DNA from 3 places in the Bradyrhizobium sp. Rc2d genome. Region 2 is predicted to be linked to each of the others. Evidence: predicted binding sites of a transcription regulator. Region 2 holds the regulator's gene; each other region holds the start of a gene.
The links. Region 2 encodes LexA, which represses DNA repair genes until DNA is damaged. Its sites were predicted from a motif close to TGTTCNNNNTGTGTTCNG; they were not measured.
Positions count from the first base shown of each region.

Region 1: the regulator LexA is predicted to act here: its motif matches at 2,960-2,977, upstream of BLV07_RS24660 (ImuA family protein).
Region 3: the regulator LexA is predicted to act here: its motif matches at 3,625-3,642, upstream of uvrA (excinuclease ABC subunit UvrA).

Region 1 is NZ_FNCU01000021.1:20,504-30,669, forward strand. It holds gene BLV07_RS24650 (inorganic phosphate transporter) at 1-1,383, opposite strand, end outside; gene BLV07_RS24655 (UdgX family uracil-DNA binding protein) at 1,482-2,876, opposite strand; gene BLV07_RS24660 (ImuA family protein) at 3,042-3,830, shown strand; gene BLV07_RS24665 (Y-family DNA polymerase) at 3,727-5,319, shown strand; gene BLV07_RS24670 (error-prone DNA polymerase) at 5,316-8,834, shown strand; partial or broken gene BLV07_RS24675 (SDR family NAD(P)-dependent oxidoreductase) at 9,017-9,788, opposite strand; gene BLV07_RS24680 (hypothetical protein) at 9,987-10,166, opposite strand, start outside.
Region 2 is NZ_FNCU01000008.1:93,375-103,540, forward strand. It holds gene BLV07_RS13050 (alpha-hydroxy acid oxidase) at 29-1,162, shown strand; gene BLV07_RS13055 (HAD family hydrolase) at 1,177-1,800, shown strand; gene BLV07_RS13060 (hypothetical protein) at 1,961-2,167, shown strand; gene BLV07_RS13065 (molybdopterin molybdotransferase MoeA) at 2,390-3,601, shown strand; gene lexA (transcriptional repressor LexA) at 3,778-4,479, shown strand; gene BLV07_RS13080 (hypothetical protein) at 5,058-5,492, shown strand; gene BLV07_RS13085 (ComEC/Rec2 family competence protein) at 5,632-7,911, opposite strand; gene BLV07_RS13090 (MFS transporter) at 8,414-9,736, shown strand; gene BLV07_RS13095 (SPW repeat domain-containing protein) at 9,895-10,166, opposite strand, start outside.
Region 3 is NZ_FNCU01000061.1:967-11,132, reverse strand. It holds gene gyrA (DNA gyrase subunit A) at 1-476, opposite strand, end outside; gene BLV07_RS40510 (single-stranded DNA-binding protein) at 833-1,327, opposite strand; gene BLV07_RS40505 (outer membrane protein) at 1,778-2,548, shown strand; gene BLV07_RS40500 (outer membrane protein) at 2,782-3,453, shown strand; gene uvrA (excinuclease ABC subunit UvrA) at 3,739-6,720, shown strand; gene BLV07_RS40490 (hypothetical protein) at 6,729-7,445, shown strand; gene BLV07_RS40485 (HAD family hydrolase) at 7,494-8,165, shown strand; gene BLV07_RS40480 (YVTN family beta-propeller repeat protein) at 8,249-9,217, opposite strand; gene BLV07_RS40475 (SRPBCC family protein) at 9,220-9,783, opposite strand.

The DNA of each region.
Region 1 (10,166 bases), on a different contig from region 2:
GAGATGGCTCTTGCCGATCTTCTCGCCCACGGTGATGACGATGCGCTTCCAGCCGATCATGGTGCCGAGGCCGAGCGCGATGGCGACCGCGATCTTCACCCAGTTGGGGATGAACTTCGTGGCGGCATCGAGCGAGCCCTTGTAGGTGTTGAGCACCGCGATCTCATCCTTGTTGAGATCGTTCGCCTTGTCCTTCATCAGGAAACGGATCGCTTCCGACGTCAGGTACATGTCGTTGCGGGTATTGCCGACGGCTTCGGCGGGTACCTTGCTCAGCGTGCCGTATCGGGCAACCTGATCGCCGACGTCCTTCACCAGCACGGCGAGCGAGGGATAGGTACCGTCGTTGAGCTCGTGCAGGGCGATGTACTGCGTCACCGCCGGACGAGGATCGCCGATGATGCTGTGGCCGGCGCCTTTGGCCGAGATCACCTTGGAGGCGGCCTCGGAGGTCTTCTGGAACTGGGCGACCTGGGATTCCGGCAGCGCCCGGTTGAGGGCGTAAGCCGTCGGCACGGTGCCGATCAGGATCAGCATGATCAGGCCCATGCCCTTTTGGCCGTCGTTCGAGCCGTGCGCGAAGCTGACGCCGGTGCAGGTTGCGATCAGCAGGCCGCGGATCCACAGCGGCGGCGCCTTGTTGCCTTCGGGCGCGGCATAGAGCGCCGGCTTGCGCACGATAAACTTGAGCAGCAGCAACAGCACGGCGGCGCAGATGAATCCGAACAGCGGCGACAACAGCAGCGCGTAGCCGATCTCGGTCGCCTTGCTCCAATCCACGCCCGAGGTGCCGTCGCGGCCGCGCATGACGGCGTTGGCAACGCCGACGCCGATGATCGAGCCGATCAGCGTGTGCGAGGAGGAGGCCGGCAGGCCGAAGAACCAGGTGCCGAGATTCCACAGGATCGCGGCGATCAGCAGCGCGAACACCATGGCGAAGCCGGCGCTGGAGCCGACCTGGAGGATCAGCTCGACCGGCAGCAGCGAGACGATGCCGAACGCGACCGCGCCGGAGGACAAGAGCACGCCGAGGAAGTTGAAGAAGCCCGACCACATCACCGCGACTTCGGCCGGCAGCGAATGGGTGTAGATCACGGTCGCCACCGCATTGGCGGTATCGTGGAAGCCGTTGACGAATTCGAAGCCGAGCGCGATCAGGAGCGCGACGAACAGGAGGATGTAGGGCAGGTAGGTCGTCACCCGCGTGCCGGTCGCGTTGATGTCGACATAGATGCTGTAGGCGACGAACAGCAGGCCGGCGGCGAGGATGCCGAAGAACAGGATCAACGTCAGCGGATTGAAGCCCTTGTCGAGATTTGGCCGCGAGGCCGGCTGGACGGGCGCGGGATCTGTTACCGCGCGGTCAAATGCAACATCGGTCATGTCTGGACGCCCCTTAACTTTCAAGTAAGGGTATTGTCCGCGATGGATTTGAAGGCCGGATGACAACTAAGGCGTGAAGGCCGTTTTTGCTGCCAGTATTAGGCAGCCCGTGCAGCCTTCTTCTGCAAGCCGGCCGCGATCTTCAAATCGTCGACAAAGCGCTGATATTCCAGCACCTTGGTTTCCGGATCGGGCAGCCGCAGCAGATAAGACGGATGCACCGTCACCAAAGCCTTGCGCCCGTCGGGTAGGTCGATGAGCCGGCCTCGGTTTTTGCCAATGGGCGTGATCTTGCCGAACACGCTTTGCGCGGCAGTGGCGCCCATCGCCACGATGAGATCGGGTTGGATTGCCGAAACTTCCCGCTCATACCATTGCCGGCACGCCCGGATCTCCGGCGTATTCGGCTTCTGGTGCAGGCGGACCTTTCCGCGTGGCACGAATTTGAAGTGTTTGACCGCGTTGGTGACATAGACCTTCTTGCGATCGACGCCGGCCTCCTCCAGCGCGCGGTCGAGCATCTGGCCGGCCGGGCCGACGAAGGGATGGCCGGCGAGGTCTTCCTTGTCGCCGGGCTGCTCGCCGACCAGCATGATGTTGGCGGACTTCGGGCCTTCGCCGAACACGGTCTGGGTTGCGTCCTTGTAGAGGTGGCAGGCGCGGCAATGCGCGGCCTCCTCGCGGAGCGCGTCGAGATCGTCGGCAGCTAGCTTGCGTTTCATCGGAGCCTCCGGCCGCGGGGTGATCCACCCGCCGGTCCAGCGTTCGGCATCGGCGAGCAGCGGTTCAAGTATCGAGGCTTTCGACAGGTTCCTGTGACTCTTCTTCGGCGCTTCCGGCGTGATCGGGTGGTCTGGAAAGTGGCGGCGCCAGGTTTCCTCCAACCGGTTGGGGGCGGGCATCTCCGTCTGGCTGATGCCCGGGGTGAATGAGATCGCGTGGCCATCCCAATGGGCGCAAATGTCGGGCGTGAGGATCGACCAGGGCATGTCGGCGTAGCGGCGCGCGAAGAAGGGGGCGGTGAATTCGACGATGTGATGCTCCGGCACGAACCAGGCCGCGTAATGTGCGTTGTGCTCGCGTCCGATTTCGCGGAAGCGAATGACATCGCGCATCCGCTGCATGTCGCGATGCACGCTGACGGCCATCGCTGTCGCCTGCGCGACGTCCGGATCGGCTCTGGTCTCGAGCAGATCGTGGTCGGTCCGCAACCGCCACAGCAGGCGATAGAGCAGTGCAAAGCGTTCACCGTCGCGGTGCAGGGCCGCGATGCGGGCGAGCTCGATGAAATTGGCCGGCACGCTGAAGGTGCCGTCGGTTTCGATCGGCGGAAGGCCTGGCGCTTCGCATAGACCGGCCGGCACCGCCTCTTTCGCGCGGCCCTGCACGCTCCAGGTCACTTCGGCCGGCGCGATCTGATGCAGTGCGAGCGCGCGGGCGGTTTTGCGCCAGCTCTCGAAATCGGTCTGGCTGTCGAGAGTGATGAGGTACATGGCACTTGAATCCTCTTGATTCTGCTCATGAATCCGACTTAGCGCCAATTCGATTGACTCGCGGGGCGCCGTTAGCTTTATATTAGAACATATCATGAACAAATGAGCCAGCCGTTGGTTCTTCTTTTGAGGACCACGGCATCAATCTCTGAAGGAGCGGCGAGCATGAGCGGCGCACGCATTAGCGCGCTTGCGACCTTGCGCAGCCAAATCGAGCGCATCGAGACGGCGGAGGTCGTGCATCATCGCGATCGCGTCGCGCTCGGCCACAGCGAGGCTGACAGCGCGCTGAAGGGCGGGCTCGCGCGCGCGGCGATCCACGAGGTGTTTTGTGAGGGGCGGCAGGGAACGGCCGCGACGGGCTTCGTCATGGGGCTTGCGGGCCGCGTGACGGCACGCAAGCCGCTATTGTGGGTGCGGCAGGATTTTTCGGAGCTCGAAACCGGCGCGCTGTCGATGAGCGGGCTTGCCGAACTCGGCCTCGACCCGCGTCGCGTGGTGATGGTGCGCGCCGCCGATGTCGAGAGCGCACTGCGCACCTCAGCCGACGCGCTCGCCTGCGATGCGCTGGGGGCCGTGGTGCTCGAGCTCTGGGGCGAGATCAGGCAGTTCGATCTCGTGGCGAGCCGCAAGCTGACGCTGGCCGCGCAATCTTCCGGCGTCACCGGGCTCTTGCTGCGCATGGCCGCGCAACCGATGCCCTCGACCGCGGAAACACGATGGATGCTGCGCGCGGCGCATTCACCGCCGGGCCCGGTGTGGAGTGCCTGGGGCGTGCCGCGCTTCGATGCCGAGCTCTTGCGCAATCGTCATGGCCCATGTGGCCGGTGGATCATGGAATGGAAATGTGATGAGTGCCAGTTCAGTGAGCCGTCGACGTGTCCTCAGCCTGTGGCTGCCGCGCCTGCCAATCGATCGGATTCAGCGGTTCTTTGGCAACGTCGGACTGCATAAAAGCAATGATCCAAGCATCGTCGTCATCAAGGACAACAATGCGCTGGTGATTCATGCGCTGGACGAGGCCGCCGAGCGCCTCGGCCTGTATATCGGTCAGCCGCTGGCGAACGCGCGGGCGATGTGTCCGGACTTGCGTGTGTTCGACGCCGATGTCGTGGCCGATGCGAAGACGCTCAGCGATGTCGCGGACTGGTGCGACCGCTTCACGCCGCTGGTGGCGCTCGATCCGCCGCACGGGCTGTTCCTCGACATCACCGGCTGCGCGCATCTGTTCGGTGGTGAGGCCGCGTTGTTGCGGACGTTGGTCCGCGCATTGGCCCGGCAGGGGTTTGCCGTCAGCGCGGCGATCGCCGGCACCTCGGTCTGCGCGCGCACGCTGACGCGGCAGGCCACGGGCACCATCGTGGCCGATGGCGAGGAGGCGGAGGTGATCAGCCGGTTGCCGATATCCGCGCTCGGCGCAGGCGAGACCATCACCACCGGCCTGCGCCGTGCCGGGCTGAAGACCATCGGCGATGTCGCCGCGCGCACGCCGAGCGAGATCACGGCGCGGTTCGGCGCGCGGTTCTCCACGCTGCTGGCGCATGCGCTGGGGCAGGGCGATGCGCCGATCAACCCGCGCAAGCCGCTGCCCGACTACATCGTGGAAAAGCGCTTTGCCGAGCCGATCGCGACCGACACCATGATCGCGATGACGCTGTCGCGCCTCGCCGACACGTTGATCGCGTCCATGGAGAAGCAAGGCAAGGGCGCGCGGCGCCTGGAGGCCGCCTTCTTCCGCACCGACGGCGTGGTGCGCGCGATCACGGTCGAGACCGGACATCCGGTGACGCGAAGCGCGGTCATTGACCGCCTGTTTCGCGAGCGCCTCGACGCACTCGCCGATCCGCTCGATCCCGGCTTCGGCTTCGACATGGTGCGGCTGTCGGCGAGCCGCACCGAGATCGTGGTGCAGGAGCAGCGCGATCTCGACGCTCATGTCCACGACAATGACGATCTCGCCGCGCTGATCGACCGCATTGCCGCGCGCATCGGCGGCAAGCGGGTCGTCGTGCACCTGCCGCAGGATACCCATATCCCTGAATGCGCGGTGCTGGCCGCGCCGGCGCAGCATCATCTCGCCGCTGCCATGCAGGCCGAATGGCCGGCACGTGCCGAGAGCGAGCCGCCGCTGCGCCCCTTGCGGCTGTTCGACAAGCCGGAGCCGATCAAGGTGCCGTTCGCGACCGTGCCGGACGGTCCGCCACATCAGTTCACCTGGCGCCGCGCGCTGCATGCGGTGGTGCGAGTGGAGGGACCCGAGCGCATCGCCATGGAATGGTGGCGGCAGGACGGCAAGCAGCTCACGCGGGACTATTTCCGCATCGAGGATGCCGAAGGCCTGCGCTTCTGGATCTTTCGCGACGGTCTTTATGAGGGGGAGTGCTTCGATCACGACGGCAAGCCCGTTCCTCCCAGCTGGTATGTGCACGGTCTCTTCGCATGAACACGCCTGCCTATGCCGAGATTGGCATCACCACCAATTTTTCCTTCCTGCGCGGCGGCTCGGATCCGCGCGCCTATGTGCATCAGGCCAGCATCCTCGGCATCCCCGCGATCGGCATCGCCGATCACAACACGCTGGCCGGCGTGGTGCGCGCCTACAAGGAGCTCGACAATGCCGAGGTGCTGCACAAGCCGAAACTCCTGATCGGCGCGCGCATCGTCTTCGTCGACGACACGCCGGATATTCTGGTCTATCCGCGCGACCGCGCGGCCTATGGCCGGCTGTGCCAGCTTCTCACCAAGGGCAAGCGCGGCGACGACATCACGCGGATCGAGAAGGGGGAATGCCGTCTCACCTTCGCCGATCTCCTCGCGTTTTCGCAAGGTCAGCTCCTGGTCCTGACGCTGCCGCATCGTTTCGAACCCGCGCAGGCGCTGGATGTTCTTGCGAAACTCAAGGACAGCCGCGCCGAGGGCGTGTGGCTGGCGGCGAGCCTGATCTATCGTGGCGACGACCGGCGCCGGCTGGCGCGGCTCGATGATCTCGCGGCAGAAGCACGAGTGCCGCTGCTCGCGACCAACGAGGTGCTCTATCATCATCCGGCGCGCCGTCCCTTGCAGGACGTGCTAACCTGCATCCGGGAAAAGACCACGATCGAGTCGGTCGGACGGAAGCTGGAAGCCAATGCCGAGCGGTTCTTGAAGGCGCCCAGGGAGATGTCGCGGCTGTTCCGCGATTTCCCCGAGGCGATCACGGAGACCATGCGCTTCGCAGACGCAATCGACTTCTCGCTCGATCAGCTCAAATACCAATATCCGGACGAGCCGGTGCCGCCGGGCAAGACCGCGCAAGGGCATCTGGAGGACCTGACCTGGGCGGGTGTCGACAAATATTTCGGCGGCAAGATCGACGACAAGTTGCGCGCGACCCTGAACAAGGAGCTCGCGCTGATCGCCGAGCTGAAATACGCGCATTACTTTCTCACCGTGCACGACATCGTGCGCTACGCGCGCAGCCAGAATATCCTGTGCCAGGGGCGGGGATCGGCGGCGAACTCGGCCGTGTGTTACGTGCTCGGCATCACCTCGGTCGATCCGACCAAGGTCGATCTGTTGTTCGAGCGCTTCATCTCCAAGGAGCGGCTGGAGCCGCCTGACATCGACGTCGATTTCGAGCATTCGCGGCGCGAGGAGGTGATGCAATATGTCTATCGCCGCTACGGCCGCCACCGCGCCGCGATCATCGCTACCGTCATCCATTACCGCCCGCGCAGCGCCATCCGCGACGTCGGCAAGGCGCTGGGCCTGACCGAGGACGTCACTGCCGCGCTCGCCGATACCGTCTGGGGAAGCTGGGGCAAGGGCCTCAACGACATGCAGGTCAGGCAGGCCGGGCTCGATCCCAACAATCCCATGATCAACCTCGCGGTCGAGCTCGCAACCGAGCTGATCGAATTCCCGCGCCACCTCTCCCAGCATGTCGGCGGCTATGTGCTGACGCAGGACCGGCTCGACACCTATGTGCCGATCGGCAACGCCGCGATGGACGATCGTACTTTCATCGAATGGGACAAGGATGACGTCGATGCGCTCAGCATGATGAAGGTCGACGTGCTGGCGCTGGGCATGCTGACCTGCATCCGCAAATGTTTCGATTTGATCGCGGAGCACAAGGGCGAGCGCTGGGTGCTGGCGAGCGTTCCGCAGGACGATCCCAAAGTCTATGACATGCTTTGCGACGGGGAATCGCTCGGCGTGTTCCAGGTCGAGAGCCGCGCGCAGATGAACATGCTGCCGCGCCTGAAGCCGCGGACGTTCTACGATCTCGTCATCGAAGTCGCGATCGTACGTCCGGGGCCGATCCAGGGCGATATGGTGCATCCTTACTTACGGCGGCGGAACGGTCAGGAGGAGGTGCGTTATCCCTCGCCGTCGCCCGAGCATGGTCCCGCGGACGAGCTCTACAAGGTGCTGCACAAGACCAAGGGCGTGCCTCTGTTCCAGGAGCAGGCGATGCGGATCGCGATCGAGGCGGCAAAATTCACCTCCGAGGAGGCCAATGGCCTGCGCCGCTCGATGGCGACCTTCCGCAATGTCGGCACCATCGGCAAATATGAGGACAAGCTGATCGGCAACATGGTCGCGCGCGGCTACGATGCCGACTTCGCCAGAAGCTGCTTCGACCAGATCAAGGGCTTTGGCTCCTACGGTTTCCCCGAGAGCCACGCCGCGAGCTTCGCGCAGCTCGTCTATATCTCTTCATGGCTGAAGCATTACCATCCCGACGCCTTCTGCTGCGGCCTCTTGAACTCGCAGCCGATGGGCTTTTATGCCCCGGCACAGATCGTCGGCGATGCCCGCAAGAACGGCGTCGAGGTGCGCGACATCGACGTGTCCTACAGCTTTGCGCAGAACACGCTGGAGCAGGGGAAAGACAAATATTGCGCCGTGCGCCTCGGTTTCCGCCAGATCGATGGCTTCCACTGGCTGGACGAGGATGAGGAGCGCTTGAAACGCTCCCAGCTGTCATTCCGGGGCGCGCGGCTTGTCCGCCGAAGCTCTGAGAGCGAAGGCGGAAGCGCGAACCCGGAATCCATAGGGCCGCGTACGCCTGGAGGAGGAATGGATTCCGGGCTCGCGCCAAGTGGCGCGCGCCGGAATGATGAAGGAGAGGTAGCTCAGAACAATACGGAGAGAGCCCAGGACTGGGCCGACCGCATCGTTGCCGCCCGCAACCGCCGTCCCTTCACCTCGCTGGAAGATTTTGCGCGCGACACCGGCCTGCCCAAGCGCGCGCTGATCCTGCTGGCGGATGCCGACGCGTTCCGCTCGCTCGGGCTCGACCGTCGCGAGGCGCTATGGCAGGTGCGGCGGCTGCCTGACGACGTGCCGCTGCCACTGTTCGAGGCGGCCACCGCGCGCGAGCAGCCGGACGAGCACGCAAAACCATTGCCGGTGATGCCGCGCGCCGAGCAGGTGGTCGCCGACTATCAGACCATCCGCCTGTCGCTGAAGGGACATCCGATGGAGTTCCTCCGCGAGATGTTCTCGCGTGAGCGCGTCATCGCCTGCAAGGATGTCAGCCATGAGAACGAGCGGCGCCGCGTCCGCTGCGCCGGCGTGGTGCTGGTGCGGCAGCGGCCGGGCAGCGCCAGCGGCGTCGTGTTCATGACGCTCGAGGACGAAACCGGCATCGCCAATGTTGTGGTGTGGCCCAAGATCCTGGAGCAGTACCGCAAGGAGGTGATGGGCGCGCGCCTCATCCTGGTCGAAGGCTATATCCAGAGCAGCCCCGAGAAGGTGACGCATCTCATCGCCCAGCGCATGATCGATCGCTCGCACGATCTGATCGGATTGGCCAACGACGCTCTAAGCCGCAAGCATCCGGTGCCATCAGGCGCCACCGTGGTCGAACCGCTCAACGACGACCCCCGCGCTCACGCCGATACCCCCGCGCAAAAAATCCGCCATCCCCGCAACGTCCGCATCCTGCCGCCGTCGCGGGATTTTCATTGAGGTTTTGTTCAGCTCGCGCAATCTCTCACCGTCACCCTGAGGCGGCCGCTTCTTCAGCGGCCCTCGAAGGGCGACGGCCCGGCTGCATCGTGGCCGTTCATCCTTCGAGGCTCAGCCTGCGATGCTTTGCATCGCAAGCTTCGCACCTCAGGATGACGGGGCGGTTACGAACCTTGTCGCCCCTAAAAATTCACCCGGTTCGAAATCGCGCCGTCCACGACGAGATTGGACCCGGTCGTGAACGATGACACCGGGCTCGCCAAGAACACCGCCGCGCTCGCGATTTCCTGCGGCGTGGCCATGCGGCCGGTCGGATTGCGGCTCATCGCATCCTTGTAGCGCTCGGGCATGTTCTGCTCGATCATGTTCCAGACGCCGCCCTTGAAATAGACGGTGCCGGGCGACACCACGTTGACGCGGATCTTCTTCTTCGCATATTGCCGCGCCAGTCCCTTGGCCATGTGGATCAGCGCCGCCTTGATCGGGCCGTAGGAGCTGGCGAGGTCAGCCTGTGCGGCCGAGATCGAGGAGATGATGATGAAGGCCGCATCGCCGCTTCTCTCGCCGCTGGCTTCGAGGAATGGCCGCGCGGCATCGAATGCATGCACGGCGCCGAGCACGTCGAGCCGAAAATTCTGCTCCCAGGACGCGGCATCCTGGCCCTGCGCCATCGCGCCGGCATTGGAGAACAGCAAATCGATGCCGCCGAGTTCTTTTGCGACATTCTCGATCCAGGCTTTCAGCGCCGCGCCGTCGGTGACGTCGACGGGGGCCGCCGATGGCGCTGACACCGCTTGCCTTCAGTTCAGTGACGGTGGCCGCAACCTGATCGGCGTTGCGCGCGCATACCGCGACATTGGCGCCTTCACCGGCGAGTGTCGCCGCAATCGCCCGCCCGATGCCGCGCGTGCCGCCGAGCACGATGGCGTTCTTGCCTTTGAGACCGAGATCCATTGTTTGGCTCCTTTTTGTTGATCGTGCGGAGCTTAGTTGTTTGAGCGAGGATGTCGAATTCGTTCTCGGTGTCATACCCCGCGCAGGCGGGGTATCCAGTACGCCGCGACGTCTCGGTTCTATCACCAGCGTCTCTGGAATACTGGATCATCCGCCTTCGCGGATGATGACACCGTGCGAGATGGCCAAGAGCGCCTCTCACTCCGGCGCCGCCCCTACCGGCGGGCCGCCGGGCGGGCGATGCAGGAAGGTCAGCGAGACGTAGGCGCCGGCCCAGGAGCCGATCGCGGCGAAGGCGACATAGAAGGCGTTCTCGGTGTAGCTGATCACGGCGTAGGAGGAGAGCAGGTACCAGATCGCGCTCCACGTCGCGGCCGG
Region 2 (10,166 bases):
AAGACTTCAAATTCTCGGGAGGACAACAATGAACGACGCGCCCCGCATCCGGCCGGAAAGGAACGTCGAACTCGGCGCCAGCAACGAGCCGTTCCAGAACCTGCACGAATTCATCCGGAAAGCGCGCGCCAACCTCAACCAGAATGCCTGGGACTACATCGTCGGCGCTGCCGAGACCGAGACCACGATGCGCCGGAACCGGATGGCGCTGGACGAGATCGCCTTCCGCCCCCGCGTGCTGCGCGATGTTCGCAAAGTCGACGGCTCGGTCGAGCAACTCGGCCGCAGGATGCGGCTGCCGGTGGTGCTCGCCCCGGTTGGTGCGCTCGAAATCTTCGATCCCGATGGTGCGGCAAGCGTGGCGCGCGCCGCCGGCACCTTCGGTGCGGCGCACATGTTGAGCTCGGTGTCCGAGCCCGGCCTGGAAAAGACTGCCGAGGCCGCGCCCGACGCGCTGCGGCTCTATCAGCTCTATGTCCGCGGCGACGATGCCTTCGTCGCCGATGTCGTCAGCCGTTCCGAGAAGAACGGCTATGCCGCATTCTGCCTGACCGTCGACACCGCCCATTACAGCCGTCGCGAACGTGACATCGCCAAGCGCTACGTTCGCGAAAGCCGCCTGCGCGCGACCGGCGGTGACTACCAGAAGGGTCTGGAATGGCGGACCGTGAAGATGATCAAGGACAAATTCAGGATCCCGCTGATCCTGAAGGGCATTGCCACCGCCGAGGACGCACAGATCGCGATCGATCATGGTGTCGAGTGGATCTACGTCTCCAACCATGGCGGCCGTCAGCTCGATCACGGCCGCGGCGCCATGCATGTGCTGCCTGAAATCGTCGAGGCCGTGAAGGGTCGCGCCAAGATCATGGTCGATGGCGGCTTCTGCCGCGGCACCGACATCGTCAAGGCGATCGCGGCGGGCGCCGACATCGTCGGCATTGGCCGGCTGCAATGCTGGGCGCTGGCGGCGGCCGGCGAAGCCGGCGTGATGCGAATGCTGGAACTGCTGGAGGATGAAGTGCTGCGCTGCCTCGGCCTCTTGGGTGCCACCTCGTTCGCCGAGGTCGACAAGTCCTGCCTGCATCAGGCGACCGCAACGAATGCGCCGAGCGTGTTCAGCGCGTTCCCGCTGTTCGACCACGACCCCTATCGATACTGAAGTGAAAGGACACGATGACCTCGCTCTCTCCCGGCAGCGCCGATGCGCTCCTGTTCGATCTCGGACGCGTGGTGCTCGACATCGACTTCTCCAAGGCGATCGCCTGCTGGGCGGGACATGCCGGCTGCCAGCCCGAGGCCATCGTCGCGCGCTATGTGCGTGACGAGGCCTACCGGCTGCACGAGGTCGGCAAGATCAGCGACGAGGACTATTTCCAATCGCTGCGTTCATCGCTCGGGATCGGCATTTCCGATGCGCAGTTTCTGGAGGGATGGAACGCGATCTTCGCCGGCGAGATGCCTGACATCGCCGAGCTCTTGCCGCGCGCTGCAAAGCAGATGCCGCTCTATGTCTTCTCCAACACCAACCGGCCGCATGTCGACTATTTCTCGAAGGAATATGCGGACCTGCTCGGGCATTTCCGCGAGCTCTATTTGTCGTCCAGCATCGGCCTGCGCAAACCGGATCCGGAGGCGTTCGACCATGTCGTGAGGGCGATCGGCGTGCCGGCCAGCCGAATCGTGTTCTTCGACGACCTTGCCGAGAACGTCGAAGGGGCGCGGGCGCGCGGATTGACGGCGGTGCATGTCACCTCGCCCAGTGATGTCGGCAACGCCTTGCGAGCGTTAGGAATTTGACGCCGACGCCCCGGCCGGATCTGGTTGGGTTCCGAGGACCAAATCTGCTTGGGATGCGGAACCAAATCACTTTGTGCATTTTTGTACAAAGTTCCGGGAACGGAAATACTTCCTCCGGACTCTATGAATCCGTTGGGACTTCTACATCGGACTAATTCTCGTGCTGGGCAAAGCCTACCTCACAAAGCAAGCTTCTCTGCTGCTCGAATTCGCCAGAACCACCTCGGATTCGCGCCTCTCCGCCAAGCTCATCAGCAAGGCCGCCGACCTGAAATCACAGGCCGATCCGCTGCCGGATAAGGATCAGGGCCCCAAAGCTCCGGACGTGACGCCTGGCGTCAGTCCGGGCGAACAGACGCAGAGTTGATCGATGCTGGCCGTGGCTCTGGTCATTCTCGTCCTAGCCATGGCCACTCTGGTACCAATCTGCCTCGTCCTGGAGATCATGTCGCGCCGGGCCTGACGCCGCCTTCGTTGCCTGCGAATGCGTGGTCGGGATGATCATCCCGCTCGGCTGCTCTTTTGCCTCTGCGCTCGCGCTCGGCTAGAAGGCTTCCTGCCAATTCGTCCGCGAGCAGGAGTTTTCGCCGTGGCTCTCATGCCGGTTTCCGATGCGCTTGCCGCCGTGCTTGCCGGCGCGGAGCCTCTGGCCGAGGAAATGGTTGCTCTCGACGCAGCCTTCCACCGTGTGCTCGCCCGCGACGTGGCGGCGCTGCGCACGCAGCCGCCGGAAGCAATGTCCGCGATGGACGGTTATGCCGTGCGCGCGGCCGACGCGGGGCCGATCGATTCCCAGCTGACGGTGATTGGCGAGGTAGCGGCGGGTCGTCCGTTCGTGGGAACAGTCGGCGCCGGCGAAGCCGTGCGGATCTTCACCGGCGGCGTCGTTCCCAACGGTGCCGACGCGGTCGTGATCCAGGAGGATACGGTCGCCGACGGCAAGCGCATCACCATCAAGGAAGCCGCGATTCCCGGTCGGCACATCCGCCCCGCAGGCGTCGACTTCTCCGAAGGCGACACGCTCCTGCGCAAGGGAACCCGTCTCACCGAGCGCGACCTCGCGCTCGCCGCCGCCATGAACCACCCCCAGCTTGCCATCTGCCGCCGCCCGAAGGTCGCGATCCTCGCCACCGGCGACGAACTGGTGATGCCGGGCACCACGCCCGGCCGCGGCCAGATCGTCTATTCCAACGGCTATGCCCTGCACGCGCTCGCCCGCAGCGAGGGGGCCGACACCAGCGACCTCGGCATTGCCGCCGACACGCTGGAGGCCACCACCGCCGGCATCCGCCGCGCCCGCGAGAGCGGCGCCGACATCCTGGTCACGACCGGCGGTGCATCGGTCGGCGACCACGATCTGGTCCAGCAGGCGCTGAGGGACGAAGGTGTCTCGATGGCGTTCTGGAAGATTGCGATGCGCCCGGGCAAGCCAATGATGCATGGGCGGCTCGGTGCGATGCGCGTGATCGGCCTGCCGGGTAATCCCGTGTCGTCCTATGTGTGCGCCTTCCTGTTCATGGTGCCGCTGATTCGCGCCTTGTCGGGCCGGTCCGTGATTCATCACCGCCATGAGCGCGCCGTGCTCGGCCGCGATGTGGGCGCAAACGATATGCGCGCGGATTATCTTCGTGCACGTCTGGAACAGCGCGACGACGGCACGCTGGTGGCCGTTCCCGTCGATCACCAGGATTCCTCGCTGCTTGCGAATCTCGCTGCGGCGCAGGCACTTCTCGTGCGCGCACCGTTCGCGCCGAAAGCCGGAGCCGGCTCGCCTTGCGAGGTGCTGCGCCTGCCCGTCTGAGCGCACCACCACACGTGTTCCGCGAACTTTGTCGCGTTCACGGTAAATTAAGCAGTTGCGGAACACATATCGAACATATAGTGTCCGTTCATGATTTGTTTCGAGGATGTAGCGGTTCGCCGCTCCAATTCAGCGTCTCGGAATCGAACGACATCAACCGGGGGACTTTGGTCGAGATGTTAACGCGCAAACAATACGAGCTTCTGCGGTTCATCAGCGAACGTCTGAAGGAAAGCGGCGTGCCGCCCTCCTTCGACGAGATGAAGGATGCGCTCGACCTGCGCTCGAAATCGGGCATCCATCGCCTGATCACCGCGCTGGAGGAGCGCGGCTTCATCCGCCGCCTGCCCAACCGCGCTCGCGCCATCGAGGTGATCAAGCTGCCTGAGCTCCAGGCCGCCGCCGGCAACCGCCGCGGCTTCACGCCAAGCGTCATCGAGGGCAATCTCGGCAAGGTGCGCGCGAGCTCCAGTCCGCCCGCCGACGAGGGCGAGCGTCCCGTTGCGGTGCCCGTGATGGGTCGCATCGCAGCCGGTACGCCGATCGAAGCGTTGCAGACCCGCAGTCACACCATCAGCGTGCCGCCCGACATGCTCGGCTCGGGCGAACACTATGCGCTCGAAGTGCGCGGCGATTCGATGGTCGAGGCCGGCATCCTCGACGGCGACATGGCGCTGATCCAGCGCAACGAGAGCGCCGATACCGGCGACATCGTGGTGGCGCTGATCGACGACGAGGAAGCGACGCTCAAGCGCTTCCGCCGCCGCGGCGCCTCGATCGCGCTCGAACCCGCCAACGCCGCCTACGAGGTGCGCATCCTGCCGCCGAACCGGGTGAAGATTCAGGGCAAGCTGATCGGACTGTACCGCAAGTACTGAGACGACCCAGCGGTCATTCGATACCAATGATTCCGATTGGAGCGGACGGATTGTCCGCTCCAGCTGAATAGTCTTTCTGATCTTGGGCAGATTATCTGGCCCCTCTCCCAGCGCTATGTCCTCAACATGCCGCCCGAAGCACTCATCGCTTTGCGGCTCAAGAGATCGAGGAGACAACGATGCGCAGGATCGTTTTGAGCGCGTTCGCCAGTATGCTGATCGCTGCATCGGCAGCGCAAGCATTCGCAGCACAATCGCAGCACCATCCCCGCAAGTCGGCGCACGCAACAACGACCGAGCAATTCCGTAGCGCCCGAAATGCCGTCGCGCGACAGCCACAGCCGAGTTGGCCATATTCCGGATGGTCGGCGCCCGCAGGCCGCTGACGCTCGCATCCGCCAAATGCACTAAAGCGAACTTTGTTCCTATCGGATTCGGGAAAGATAATGTGATCGCATCCTGCTGACGCCAGCCGCAGATTCGCCCACAACCAAGCAGAACGTTACGTGCTTCCACTCTGATAGAGGCTTGCGCCTCCGAAAGAGGCGCGGGTTGCTATCTTCGAATAGGAGCACCCGATGTGTGACTACAGTCTGCATGCCGTTGCATCGCGCCCCGCCGAAGTCGGCGAGACGATCGTGTCGACAACGTTCCGCGGCACCTCGACGCGCGGTTTTGCTTCCGCGGCCGACCCGACCGTGGCCGTCTGCCTGCTGCCGGGAACGGAGCTCGCCTTCGCCGACAACGTCCGTTACGACAATCGTTGGATCTGGACGCGCACGATCAACTCCCGCGTCGGCAAGTTCGGCAAGATCGATCCGCACATTCCCGATCGCCATCATGACGCGATCGAATTCCCCGACGGCAAATACGTGCTGGTGACGCAGCTCGTCGAAGGCCAGCGCGCAACCGTGCTGCAACTGCCGGTGACGCAGCCGGTCGGCGAGCGCGAGCACAAGCCGCTGGTCGATGCCGACAGCCGGCCGACGATCACGCGTCTGCCGATCGGCTGAGCCGTCCCTGGCCACCAGGTCGGGCCAGGATTGAAAATGCCATCGCCGGCCGAGGCCGGCGAGATGGTATGATTTATGTTCTGCGGAAGTCCGGTTGGACCCGGACCAAGTCCTCGCATTTGTTCTTAATCGTCTGGCCTTAATCGTCGGCCTGCAAGTCGGTCTCCGCCGGAGTCGCGTCCCGGTTGCGGGCCGTAGCCGCCTTCGGCGCGAGGCTCCCGTCGAAATCACCCTCGCCGGCGCCGGCCGGGAGCCAAGGGCGGCTTGAGCCTCTCGCTCTCACAGATTGAACTGCAAAACCGTCACCACGCTGCGTCAACGCCAGCGCGCCTTGGCTGGTGAGACGCTGCCGACCGACCATCATCGCCGCACAATCCGGCGGCGCGGGGCGCCGCGTCACCACCAGCGCGGCGCGGCTGCAATCATCAGCCAGCGCGTCGATCCGCAAGGAAAGCGCAACCAGCCGCCCGTCGGCGAGCGGCGTCACGCAGCCCGCATCGTCACACGACACGCCATCGGCCAGCGAGCTACTCCCGGCGTCGCGCGGATCGGCGTCGGCAGCTAACCACTCCCTAAGCAGAAAGCCGTCCTTGCTCGCCCGGATCACATGCAAGTGCCCGTCCCTGCCCCGCACCGCGACGCTCGCGCCGCCTCCGGCAATCAGGATGTCGGGCTGCCGCACCGACAGCCCCCAGGCAATGGAAGCCAACAACATCAGCGCACCAGACCAGCGCAAGGGTGTGCGCAACAGGCCCATCACGATGATCCCGAGGCTTGCCGCGATCAGCGGCGCGATGCCGAAGGCGGGGATGCGGCCGATTGCGCCCGGCAGTGCCGCCACCCAGCGCGATACCGCGACCATCCAGTCGATCCCGATCCCCATTAGCCACCAGAACACGCCGTCGAGCCCGAAGGGAGCCGCGAGCAATCCCAGCAGCCCCGCCGGCATCACCAGCGCCGAAACCACCGGCATCGCGCCAAGATTGGCGAGTACGCCAAACGGCGTGACACGGTGGAAATGGAAGGCGGCGTAGGGCGTGGTCGCAAGCCCCGCGATCAGCGAGGCCAGGAACAGCATCGCGATCTCGCGGCCGCCCCATAGCGCGATGCGCGCTGTCGCCGAATGATCGGGCGAAGCAAACAGGTTCGGCATGCCGATCTGCACCAGCGCGACCAGCCCGAGCGTCGCGGCGAAGGACATCTGGAAACTCGGATGCACCAGCGCTTCGGGCGCGACCGCGAGCACGATCAGCGCAGCCACCGCCAGCGTGCGGAAGGTGATAGCGCGGCGATCCACCATGACCGCGATCAGCACCACCGCCGTCATGAAAAACGATCTTTGCGTTGCGACCTCCGCGCCTGACAGCAGCAAATAGAACGCGGCCGCCACCAGCGCTGCAGCTGCCGACCATTTCTTGATGGCAAAGCCCGCCGCCAGCCCGGGGATCAGTGCCAGCAGCGCACGCACTGCGAAGAACACGACACCGGCGACAACCGCCATGTGATAGCCGGAGATCGACAGCACATGGCCGAGCCCCGAGATGAACATGGCGTCGTTGACGGGCGTGGTGATCGCATCGCGCCGTCCGGTGAGCAGCGCGGTCGCGATCGCACGGTTGTCGCCCTCGAGCGTCGCACGGATGCGCGCGTCGATCGCATCGCGCAGGCCCTGCATGAAGGCCGCGTAGCGCAGCCGCAGGCCACCGCCATCCGGCGGCACTGAAGCCGTGATCGCGCCCATCACGAAGCCGGAGGCGCCGATGCCCTGGAAGAACATGTCGCGGGAGAAATCGTAGCTGCCCGGGCGCACGGGAGAGATCGGCGGCATCAAGCGCGCCTTCAGCTGCACGAAGCTGCCGACCTCCGGCGCCGTCCCCTTGCGCACCGACAGGCGCACGCGCTCCAGCCTGACGTCGCTGCGCTGCGCCTCCATCGCGGTAACGCGCAGCACGAAGCGATCGGTGCGCTCGCGGATGTCGCGGGTCTCGACGAAGCCCGACAGCGACACCGAATAGAGCGGCTTGGCCAGCACGGTATGGGCGATGCGCGCCGTCTTCCACGTCGCCATGGCAAAACCCGCCACCACCGCCGCGATCATGATCGCGGGCGCGAACAGCCGGCTCCGCCGCAACAGGACGGCGCCGAGCATGAGCGCGGCCGCCGTCGCGGCAACGACCCACAGCACGGGCTCGTGATCGGCGGCGAAATAGAGCGCGATGCCGGCACCGAAGGCGACGGGCACCCAGGGCAACAGCCGCCCGGCGCCGGCCTCAGCGCGCGCCCATTCGCGCAGCGTCTCGACGATCGCGGGCCACGCACCAAAGCCCGCCGGCGCAAAGCCGCCGGCCGATGTGGCGCGGCCAACCGGCCACGTTCCAGCGACTCCCTGGGAGCGTACTGGCCGGCCCGGCTCCGCCATTCCCCTGCACCTTACGCTACGCGACGGGTGCAGAGGCTACCGGAACGTGCGGCTGCGCGAATAGCGGTACGGATCAGGAACGAACGCGGCGGGACCCTACTTTTCCTCTCCATCGTCACGGCGAGCGCCGCCTTGGCATCTCTTCTGGATTCCTCGCAACGCCTGAGACGTCTTTGACCAGAAGTATTCGAGCCCTTGCGATCTCGTTCGCAAAGCGTCCTGCGACAGATCGATTGAGCCGAAAGTCTCATAAGTTGCCGGCCCAAGGTGGGATTACACTACGGTTCCCCGCCTCCCCGACAGGACGGGCAAGGCAGTGGTGGCTCGCGGTTCTAAGGCCGCCGGAGCTCTTCTCAGGTGGCGCGAAAGTGCGCCTGAAGTCAGACGTTGCCGACGCAACTCTTTGAATTGGCGCCTGCGACGCCGCGCATCACGCTCTCCCCGCGAGAAGATCGATCGCTGAAACAAGCGAGGAGACGTCTTGAAACCATAGGAGTCGCACATGCAGGTACCGAGTGATTTTCGCCGCGTGATCATCGCTGCATCGGTGGGAAACATCATCGAATGGTATGATTTCTACATCTTTGGCAGCTTGGCCGCAGTTCTATCGGTCAAGTTCTTTGAGCAATCCCACCCGGTTGCCGCCCTCCTCAGCACGATCGCGCTCTTCACGGCAGGATTTCTCATCCGTCCGCTGGGTGCCTTCCTGTTCGGATGGATGGGTGACCGGGTCGGCCGCAAATACACCTTTCTCATTACGCTCAGCGGAATGGGACTCGGCACGGGAGCGATCGGGTTGATCCCGACCTACCAGTCGATTGGTCTGACGGCGGCGTTCGTTCTCTTCGGCCTGCGCATGATCCAGGGCCTTTGCCTGGGCGGCGAATATGGTGGCGCCATCACCTACGTCGCCGAACATGTGCCGGACGATCGACGCGGCTATTATACCGGCTGGCTGCAGACCTCGCCTACTCTCGGAATCGTGGTGTCGCTGGCCGTCATCATCCTCACGCGGACATATGCCGGCAACCAGGCCTTCGACGAATGGGCTTGGCGCGTTCCGTTCCTACTGTCCTTCCTGCTGGTGGCGATTGCGATCTACATCCGGCTCCAGCTCCAGGAAACGCCGATCTTCCAGGAGATCAGGTCCCGCGGCCAGATGACGAGGAATCCTTGGAAGGAGGCTTTCCTCAGCTCCAACATCAAATACATCGGGATCGCAATTGTGGTCCTGATCGGACAGGGCGTGGTCTGGTACAGCGGTCAGTTCTGGGCGCTGTACTTCCTGCAGCAGGTCTCCAAGGTGGACCCGCTAACCTCCGCCTACATCGTGGGCGCCGCACTGCTCATTGCCACGCCGAGCCTGATCCTCTTTGGCTGGTTGTCGGATCTGATCGGCCGCAAGCCGGTGATCCTCGGCGGCATGCTGCTCGCCGCGATCACGTACTATCCGCTGTATCTGTGGCTGGGGACTGTCACGCAGCCCGGAAACGTCAACTATCCGGTCGCGACCTTCATCATCTTCATCCTGGTTTGCTATGTCGGGATGGTATACGGGCCGGTCGGCGCGTTTCTGGCGGAATTCTTTCCCGCCAGGATCAGGTATACGTCAGTCTCGGTGCCGTATCACATCGGCAATGGCTGGGGTGGCGGATTGGTGCCGTTCATCACGTCGGCGGCATTCGCCGCGACCGGCAGCATCGGCTATGCGCTGATTTATCCGATCGTGGTCCCCGCGGTGTGCTTCGTGCTTGCCGTCTTCCTGATGCCGGAAACGCGCAAGATCAGCATCTGGGAGCCGATCGAGCCGAGAACTGCATTGTGATGGATTGATCCCGGTGCAGGACCGCGGGGCCCTGCACCGGAGTTCGTGTCGGGGCGCAGTGCCGATCGTTCCCATCGGCACCGCGCCCGAGCGAGCCGATCTCGAACTCCCGGCCGCCAGCAAATGGCGGTCGGCAAGCGCCCGACTAGCACCTCTTCTCAGCCAGCCAGTCGATGCCAACGATCGTGCCACCAGGTGCTGAAGTCGCGATCGGTCATCAGCTCCCAGACAGCGAGTAGGATCACCAGTATGCCGGACAGCACGCTGCTCACCGTTGCCGATACCGGCTCATAGCCAATGGTCCAAGGTGCCAGTAGCAGAGCCAGGCCCACCAGCATTTCTCCCCATTCTTCCAGATAGGACGGGATGAAAAGTGCCTCGATGGCAAACAGCATGACGCCGAGCCCGAGTGCGATGGAGACCCAGACAG
Region 3 (10,166 bases), on a different contig from region 2:
TAATTGTCCTGGAAGTCGACGGTCTCGTTGTCGATGTCGTCGAGCAGCTTCAGTGCGATCTTGGTCAGGCGCGACTCGGTGTAGCGCATCGCCGCCGGCGGATCGCCGTCGACCGAGCCGAAATTGCCCTGCCCGTCCACCAGCAGTTCGCGCATCGAGAACGGCTGCGCCATGCGCACCAGCGCGTCGTAGATCGCCTGGTCGCCATGCGGATGGTATTGGCCCATGACGTCGCCGACGATACCGGCCGACTTCTTGTGCTTCTTGTCCGGCGTATAGCCTTCCTCGTTCATCGAGAACAGGATGCGGCGATGCACCGGCTTCAGGCCGTCGCGCGCATCGGGCAGCGCGCGCGACACGATCACGCTCATGGCGTAATCGAGATAGGACTTCTTCATCTCGTCGAGGATGGAGACGGGGCGAATGTCCGAGGGTTGCGCCGGCTGGTCGCCGGGCTTGTTGTCGTCGTCAGCCAAGGGGAAATCCGGTGAGGTTTATCTGGGAATCATATAGCGCATCAGGGGCCGGATAACCACCCTCGCGAAGGCCCTGGCAAGCGATTTTTCCGCCTATTTTTCCAATAACTTAAGCCCTTCCGAGCACTGCTTCCGAGAGGCCCGGAATCCCCCTCCAAGATGACTTCACGCGCCTGGAAAACCGCGCAGCGAGCGGGCCCTGTCAGACGGTTTGCCCATGGGCAGCCCGAGCTCACGTCGAACATGAAGCGGGCCCGGAAAATCCGAGCCTGCCCCGCCGATTAGTAGAAATTGCTGACACGACACGCCCGGCGCAACCCGATCGGTAATGCGCCTTGGCCGCGCGATCCGTGCTCTCAGAACGGGATATCGTCATCCATGTCGCTGTTGCGACCGCCGCCGGCGGCAACAGGACGGCGCGGTGCGCTGCTGACGGGACCGGAGGAGCCGAAATCGCCGCCCGGCTCATCGCCGAAGCTGCCGCCTCCTCCGCCGCCGCCGCGGCCGTCGAGCATCGTCAGCGTCGAGTTGAAGCCCTGGAGCACGACCTCGGTCGAGTACTTCTCGACGCCGCTCTGATCGGTCCATTTGCGAGTCTGGAGCGCGCCCTCGATGTAAACCTTGGCGCCCTTCTTCAGGTACTGCTCGGCGACCTTGCATAGCCCTTCATTGAAGATCACGACGCGATGCCACTCGGTCTTTTCCTTGCGTTCACCGGTATTCTTGTCGCGCCAGGTATCCGAGGTGGCGATGCTCAAATTCGCGATCGGCCGCCCGTCCTGGGTGCGGCGGATCTCGGGATCCTTGCCGAGATTTCCAACCAGAATGACCTTGTTGACGCTTCCCGCCATCGCCGCTCTCCACTCCAATGCCACTGAATTTCAAAGGCGAAAGTCCGCTCTTCGCGTTCCTCCGCCGCCCCGTTGAGGCGACCCTATACGCTTGCGGACGCCGCTCAGCCCATCACCCCCAAGGTTATCCCCATATATAGCATTGCCATCCGCTCCGTTCCAGATTTGTTCCTTGTGGCGATCGGGCGAACGTCGGCTCAGTCCGGCTACGATTGGCGATGAAAAAGGCAGGCTTCCGGATGGAACTTTTTGGGTTCCCGAGAAACGGTAAAAACTACTTAACATTCATCAAGTTGCACTTGGTTCAATCGGTTTGCGAGTGTGGCATTTCGGAGACGGACTTTGCCCACCCCTTAGGCTACGGTTGAGTCGGACTTAGTTCATATGGGCGTCGCGCCTGATCAACCGCTTCGGGGACTTCGAGAGGCGGACGAAACTGGGGAGACTGCAATGAATAAGCTTCTGTTTGGTGCAATCGGTGTAATCGCGTTGGGCCTGTCGGCTCCTGCAAGTGCGGCGGATCTCGCTGCGCGCCCCTACACCAAAGCTCCGCCGCCGATGGTCGCCGCCATCTACGACTGGAGCGGCTTCTACATCGGTATCAACGGCGGCGGCGGCACCAGCCACAAGTGCTGGGACTTCGTGACGCCTGTGACCGGCACTCTGGTCGGCGAAGGCTGCCACAACGCGACCGGCGGTACGGTCGGTGGCCAGGTTGGCTATCGCTGGCAGTCGGCCAATTGGGTGTTCGGCATCGAAGGTCAGGGCAACTGGGCTGACTTTTCCGGCGACAACATCAGCGGCCTGACCGGCCTACGCGATCGCTCGAAGATCGACTCATTCGGTTTGATCACCGGCCAGGTCGGCTACGCCTGGAACAACGTGCTGCTCTACGTGAAGGGTGGCGGCGCCGTCGTCGGTGATCGCTATCGGACCTTCGATGTGGCGACAGGCCTCGAGTTCGACCGCGCCAACGAGACCCGTTGGGGCGGCACGGTGGGTGCGGGCATCGAGTTCGGATTCGCGCCGAACTGGTCGGTCGGCTTCGAATACGATCATATCTTCCTCGGCAACCGCACGATCAACTTCACCGGGTCTGGCAATTTTGTCACTGCCCCGCTCGGTGTCGTCACACGCTCCGAGCGCATCAGCCAGGATGTCGATATCGGCTTGATCCGCGTGAACTACCGTTGGGGCGGTCCGCTCATCGCAAAATACTGATATCTACCTGATATCACTGAGAGATTGAAGGCCGGCCTCGCGCCGGCCTTTTGCTTGCTTGCTCTTCGGAACAATAGGTTGGCACTTGCCACGTTTTGGGGGCTGTTGTGGCTTTTCGGAGACACAACTTGCGGCTTTAGTGGTGTAAGCACGGCATTAGTTGGGCCGTTGAGTCCGCTGCCCTTCCGGCATGGAAGGCAACAACAGAAACTGGGACTGGGATTAGATTGAAGATGAAGAAGGTTTTGTTGGCTTCGGCCTGTTTGTTCGCTCTCGCTGCTCCGGCTTCGGCCGCTGATCTCGCAGCCCGCCCCTACACCAAGGCGCCGATCGCTCCGGTTGCTGTCTACAACTGGACCGGCTTCTATCTCGGTGTCGTCGGCGGCGGCGCTTGGGAAGCTACTTCGACCGACCCGAAGATGCAGGGTGGCTTCGTCGGCGGCACCGCCGGCTACAACTGGCAGACCGGCAACGTCGTGTTCGGCATCGAGGCGGATGGCGCCTGGGCTGATGTCAACGCTTCGGCGACCGCGCTTGGCATCACCGTGGCTTCCAAGACCGATGCGCTCGGCACCGTGCGTGGCCGTATCGGCTGGGCCGTCAATAACTTCCTGTTCTACGGGACCGGTGGTTACGCCTGGATCGACAACAAGATCACCCTCAGCGCGCTGGGCGTGAGCGTCTCCGACAGCAAGTGGCACTCCGGCTGGACCGTCGGTGCGGGCGTCGAAGCGTTCTTCGCTCCGCAGTGGTCGGTCAAGGGCGAGTACCTCTATCGCAGCCTCGGCAGCGAGAACTACTTCTCCAACCTCGGCACTCCGCTGGCGTCCGGCACGATCAACTTCCACACCGTGCAGGTTGGCGTGAACTATCACTTCGGCGGCCCGGTCGTTGCCAAGTACTGATCTGAAGTACTGATCTTCGCGACCGACGTCACATCGTCACGAAAGGCCGGCCTCGCGCCGGCCTTTTTGTTTTGAGGGCCCTTTCCGCAGTTCCGCCGCTCCTGCTGCCAGATGCCGCCAGCGCGCCAACAATCCGTTGACGATTCGCAAAGGCCACTGGAAATCCGCGCCCGTTCTTCCTACGTTCGCTGCCATACCCATCGGCGCCGATCCCGGTTCCGGGCGAAGCGCGCCTTTTGCATTGGCGCGATCGCGCGTCTTTGGGATTCCTTGAGGACCACCGGGATGGACGAAGTGATCAAGGCCAAGCGCCAACAACAGAACGCGGGCTCAAGCCTGCGCGCAATTACGATCCGTGGCGCGCGCGAGCACAACCTCAAGAACATCGACGTCGAGATTCCCCGCGACAAGCTGGTGGTGTTCACGGGCCTGTCAGGCTCGGGCAAATCCTCACTCGCCTTCGACACCATCTACGCCGAGGGCCAGCGCCGCTACGTCGAATCGCTGTCGGCCTATGCGCGCCAATTCCTGGAGATGATGCAGAAGCCCGACGTCGATCAGATCGACGGGCTATCGCCGGCCATCTCGATCGAGCAGAAGACGACCTCGAAGAACCCGCGCTCCACCGTCGGCACCGTCACCGAGATCTACGACTATATGCGCCTGCTCTGGGCGCGCGTCGGCGTACCCTATTCACCGGCCACGGGCCTGCCGATCGAGAGCCAGACGGTCTCGCAGATGGTCGACCGCGTGCTGGCGCTGCCGGAAGGCACCCGCCTCTATCTGCTCGCCCCGGTCGTGCGCGGCCGCAAGGGCGAGTACCGCAAAGAGCTCGCCGAATGGCTCAAGAAGGGCTTTCAGCGCGTCAAGATCGACGGCACCTTCTACGAGCTGGCGGAGACGCCGACGCTCGACAAGAAATTCCCGCACGATATCGACGTCGTGGTCGACCGCATCGTGGTGCGCCCCGACATTGGCCAGCGCCTTGCGGAGAGCTTTGAGACCGCGCTGAAGCTCGCCGAAGGCCTTGCTGTCGTCGAGTTCGCCGATGCGCCGGCAGCTGCGCCTGCGGAAGAGAAAGAGAAAAAGAAGACCGCGAAAATCCACGACAAGAGCGGGCCCGAGCGCATCCTGTTCTCGGAAAAGTTCGCCTGCCCGGTCTCCGGCTTCACCATCCCCGAGATCGAGCCCAGACTGTTTTCGTTCAACAATCCCTACGGTGCCTGTCCCGCCTGCGGCGGCCTCGGCGTCGAGCAGCATGTCGACGAGGATCTCGTCATCCCCGACAAGGAGCTGTCCTTGCGCAAGGGCGCGATCGCGCCCTGGGCCAAATCGTCGTCGCCCTATTACGAGCAGACGCTGACCGCGCTCGGCAAGCACTACAAGTTCACGCTCGACACCAAGTGGAAGGACCTCGCCAAGAAGACCAAGGACGCGATCCTCTACGGCTCCGGCGAGGACGAGATCAAGTTCTCCTACCAGGACGGCGTGCGCTCCTACGACACCAAGAAGCCGTTCGAGGGCGTCATCACCAACATCAACCGCCGCTACCGCGAGACCGAGAGCGAATGGGCGCGCGAGGAGCTGGCGAAATATTTCCACGACGTACCCTGCGAGGGCTGCCGCGGGTTTCGGCTCAAGCCCGAGGCGCTTTGCGTCAAGATCGGCGGCAAGCATATCGGCGAGATCTCGGAGCTGTCGGTCAAGAAGGCGGGCGAGTGGTTTGAGACCGTGCCTGATGCGCTCAACGCGCAGCAGAACGAGATCGCCGGCCGCATCCTGAAAGAAATCCGCGAGCGCCTCACCTTCCTGCTCGACGTCGGCCTCAACTATCTCACCTTGTCCCGCTCCTCCGGCACGCTGTCCGGCGGCGAGAGCCAGCGCATCCGCTTGGCCTCGCAGATCGGCTCGGGGCTAACAGGCGTGCTCTACGTGCTCGACGAGCCCTCGATCGGCCTGCACCAGCGCGACAATGCGCGCCTGCTCGATACACTGAAGCGCCTGCGCGACCTCGGTAATACCGTGGTCGTGGTCGAGCACGACGAGGACGCCATTCGCCTCGCCGACTACGTGCTCGACATTGGCCCCGGCGCTGGCATGCATGGCGGCTACATCGTCGCCGAAGGCACGCCCGCCGAGATCATGCGCAACCCGAAATCGCTGACCGGCAAGTACCTGACCGGCGAGCTTGAGGTCGAGGTGCCGGAGCGGCGCCCGCCGAACCATCGCCGCACCATCAAGGTGGTCAATGCGCGCGGCAATAATCTCAAGAACGTCACCGCCGAGATTCCGCTCGGCCTGTTCACCTGCGTCACTGGCGTCTCCGGCGGTGGCAAGTCGACGCTCTTGATCGACACGCTCTACCGCGCCATCGCCCGCAAGCTGAACAATGCCAGCGAGGGCGCCGCGCCGCACGACCGCATCGAGGGCCTCGAGCATATCGACAAGATCATCGACATCGACCAGTCGCCGATCGGCCGCACCCCGCGCTCTAATCCGGCGACCTATACCGGCGCCTTCACGCCGATCCGCGAATGGTTCGCCGGCCTGCCCGAGGCCAAGGCGCGCGGCTACGAGCCCGGCCGCTTCTCCTTCAACGTCAAGGGCGGCCGCTGCGAGGCCTGCCAGGGCGACGGCGTCATCAAGATCGAAATGCACTTCCTGCCCGACGTCTACGTCACCTGCGACGTCTGCAAGGGCAAGCGCTACAACCGCGAGACGCTGGAGGTCCTGTTCAAGGGCAAGAGCATCGCCGACGTGCTCGACATGACCGTCGAGGAGGCCGCCGAGTTCTTCAAGGCAGTGCCGCGCGTGCGCGAGACTTTCAATACGCTGCACCGCGTCGGCCTCGACTACATCCATGTCGGCCAGCAGGCGACGACGCTCTCAGGCGGCGAAGCCCAGCGCGTCAAGCTGGCAAAGGAGCTGTCGAAGCGCGCCACCGGCCGCACGCTCTACATCCTGGACGAGCCGACCACCGGCCTGCACTTCCACGACGTCAAGAAGCTGCTGGAGGTGCTGCACGAACTGGTCGCGCAGGGCAACACGGTCGTCGTCATCGAGCACAATCTCGAAGTCATCAAGACCGCCGACTGGGTCATCGATCTCGGCCCCGAAGGCGGCGACGGCGGCGGCGAGATCGTCGCCTGGGGCCCACCGGAAGACATCGCGAAAGCGCCGCGGAGCTACACGGGCAAGTTCCTGGAGCCGGTGCTGAAGAAGGCGCGGAAGCCGAAGCGGAGGAGCGCGAGCGAGGCGGCGGAGTAGCTTTCCTGATGTCCCGTCTGATCCGACGAGTTGCGGGTTACACAAAACTAAAGTGGAGCATCTATCGCTACAATTACGGATGGTCAGACTATGTATTTCTATTTGATGGCTGGGTCGCAAAATGTGCGATGGCTGTTCCGATTGTTGGCTATCTGATCCTCTTCAATGATTCCATCTCACGGCACCTGTCGTTCGACCAACTAGCTGGTGAGAGTCTTCTGCGGTTTGGATTGTCGTCGACGGAACGTCTAAAGCTCATTTACTTCGGATTGATACTGCTCGGAACAGCCAATATCTGTTATCGCGTACGTCGCCCGTTCACCTTTAAGATTGGCACAAACCAGTTTGAGTACGTAGAGAATGCACTGAAACACTTCACACCATCAGCTTACATCGACATTCATGGTGTAATCAGGCATGAAGGGCACCATTCACTGCACGGGAAGTACTACGATTCTGAGTACGACGCATTTCTGGACTTGGCATTTGGCAAGGTAACTGGCCGCCTCCAACGAGACGATGCTTCGGCAGATTGGACTGGCGCGAAGAGAAGATATGAAGGACTATTGAGATCAATGCTGCTGGAGAACTTCCTCCGAAACAACATCAAGCGCCGTATTTCCTTATCGATTTGTTTGGTTCTTTCTCTTGTGGGATATCTCATGCTGTTCATTCCGAGTGCAGATCTGTTTTTCAAGGTTGTCGCAGCCAGCTTTCATTGGTGATGACCTGCGGCTCTTTCAGTGGTAGCCGCTCACTTAGCAAGCCGATGAATGCCTTACTCCCTCGCCATCTTCGACCTCGACGGCACGCTGGCCGACAGCTTTCCGTGGTTCCTGCGCGCCATCAACGACGTCGCCGACCGCTTCGGCTTTCGTCGCGTCGCGGATGAGGAAATCGAAGAGTTGCGCCATGCGTCGAGTCGCGAGATTCTCACCCGGCTCGAGGTGCCCTTGTGGAAGCTGCCGGCAATCGCGCGGTATGCGCGGCGGCTGAAAGCGGAGGCTGCTAGCGAGATTTCGCTGTTTGAGGGCGTCGAGGCGATGCTGCAGATGCTGGCCGGGAACGGCGTGCAGCTCGCACTGGTGACCTCCGACAGCGAGGCCAATGCGCGTGAGAAGCTTGGCGAGGCCGCGGCGCTGTTTTCGCATTTCGACTGTGCGGCCTCGCTGTTCGGCAAGCCCGCGAAATTCCGCCGGGTTGTCAGACGCGCCGGCGTCGAGCCGCGCCAGGTCATCGCGATCGGCGACGAGGTCCGCGACATCGAGGCGGCGCGGGCCGTGGGAATTGCCTGCGGCGCGGTGTGCTGGGGCTATGCGGCACCGGCGGCGCTGCGGGCGCTGGGGCCGGATTACACGTTCGAACGGATGGACGAGATTGCGTCGATGCTATGTCCCGATGCCGAAGCCGGAATGAGCGAAGCGATATCCGGGAGCGCGCCGTAGCCTAGTAGCCCGGATTGAACGAAAGCGTAATCTGGGACTTCCGGCCCCGCATTGCGCTCCGCTCCATGCGGGCTACAGGAGCCCTACTCCGTCCTCCGCAAGAACGCCCCGAACGCCCGCGGGCCATCGCCGGTCTTGACCTCGCCGATCACTTTCAGATCAGTGGCATCGATGATATCGAGCACGTTGCTCTCCCAGCAGGCGACGATGATGCGCTTGCCGTCGGCGGTCGCGGCAATGCCCTCGGGATAATCGCCGACATTGATGCGCTTGATTGGCTTCAGCGTCGCCAGATCGAACACGCTGACGGTGCCGCCATACTGGTCGGTGACGAAGCCGCGCCCCTGCGTCAGCGCCACCGCGTAGGGCCGCATCCCGACCGGCACGCGGCCGATCTCGCGGCCTTCAGCGATGTCGATCACGGAGATATCGTCGGAGCCGACATTGGCAGTGTAGGCACGCTTGCCGTCGGCATCGATGGTGACGCCGAACGGACGGGTGCCCACCTTGATCATTGCTTTGCGCTGACGCGTCGCGGTGTCCACCACCGAAACGCTGTCGTCGTCGCGGTCGGCCGAGAGCAGCAGCTTGCCGTCCGGCGTCACCGCAAGGCCCGATGGCGAAGCGCCGACGGCGATGCTGGCCGTGACGCTGCGCGAGGCTGTATCGATCGCCCGCACCGCGGCGGCATACCAGTCGGCGACATAAACCGTCTTACCATCGGGCGCGACGGCAATGCCGAGCGGCCCGCCACCGACCTCGATCCGCCCCGCAACCTGCCGCGCGGCCGCGTCCACCACCGTCACCGCCTTGGCGTCGGGGCTCGTCACATAGGCAAAGCGTCCGTCCGCACTGACGGCGACGCCCGCCGGCTTGCCACCGATCGGGATGGTCGCAACGCTGCGCGCAGTGGCGAGGTCCACGACCATCAGATCGTCACTGAGCTGGTTGGTGACGAACGCCTCTTCGGCGGACGCGCTGCCAGGCCCCGCTATACCGAGGCTGGCAGCGCAAAGGCTGGCGGCCAAGGCCGCCAGGACCAGCGCTCGCACGATCAGCTACCGCTCTCGATCTTCTTCTTGAGCGCCTCGAGCCCGGCCTTGTACAGCCCGCTCACCGCCTTCACCGCGGCCTCGTCGCTCAGCTCCGGCGGCGGATCGTTGTTGGGGTAACCACGATAGAACGCGCCGGCCCATTCCAGCTTCGCTTTGCCATCAGGCGCGGGCGACACCGTCAAGGTCGAGGAATAATTAGTCACCGGCAACACCTTCACGTCGACCTTGGTGATCCGGTACGAATAGCTCAGCATCTCGGGCTCGTATTTGTAGAGCTCCTCCTCGACCGTCGGTCCGCCCGTCAGGGTCAGCGTCCGCGTCGCGCCTATCTCGTTGCCCTTCTGGCCCTCGGTCTTGGTGACGGGCGGGAGCCAGCTCATGTCCTGGAAATTGCCGATCGCAGCCCAGACCTTGGCCGGCGGCGCGCTGATCTCGATCGATTCCCGCACCTTCTGCCGGGTCGGCCCATGGGCCCAGACCGGCTCAAAAGCCGCCGTCAGAGCCGTCCCCACCACCGCCAGCGCCGCCACCCCGGCGATCGCCGTTCCCATCGTCATCCTCATACCGTTTCCTCATTCATCAATCTGCGCGACTTGAGGCGCGCTGAGATCATCGTAGCGCATATTTGGACCATGGGGAGACCTGTTCGTGGCGCGGCTGTGGCAAGGGTCGGTGCCCGTATCCACACCATCCCTTGCGTTGCCCGACGGGCGAAACACACGAGGCCAGGGTCAATGCGTCCAGATCAAAACAATTCGCTTTACTCGAATTCGGAATTGTCGCATGTTTCGCCTACCCTAACCCGGGCCGAGGGGCGGATCGCGATCGTCACGAACGCGGGATGGGAGGTGGTGGACGCGGGCAGCACCGCGCGCAGGTGGTTTGCAGGGCGGGGCACTCCGTGAGCGAACGCCGCGCGCACACGACGGGTGCAGCCTGCGTACGG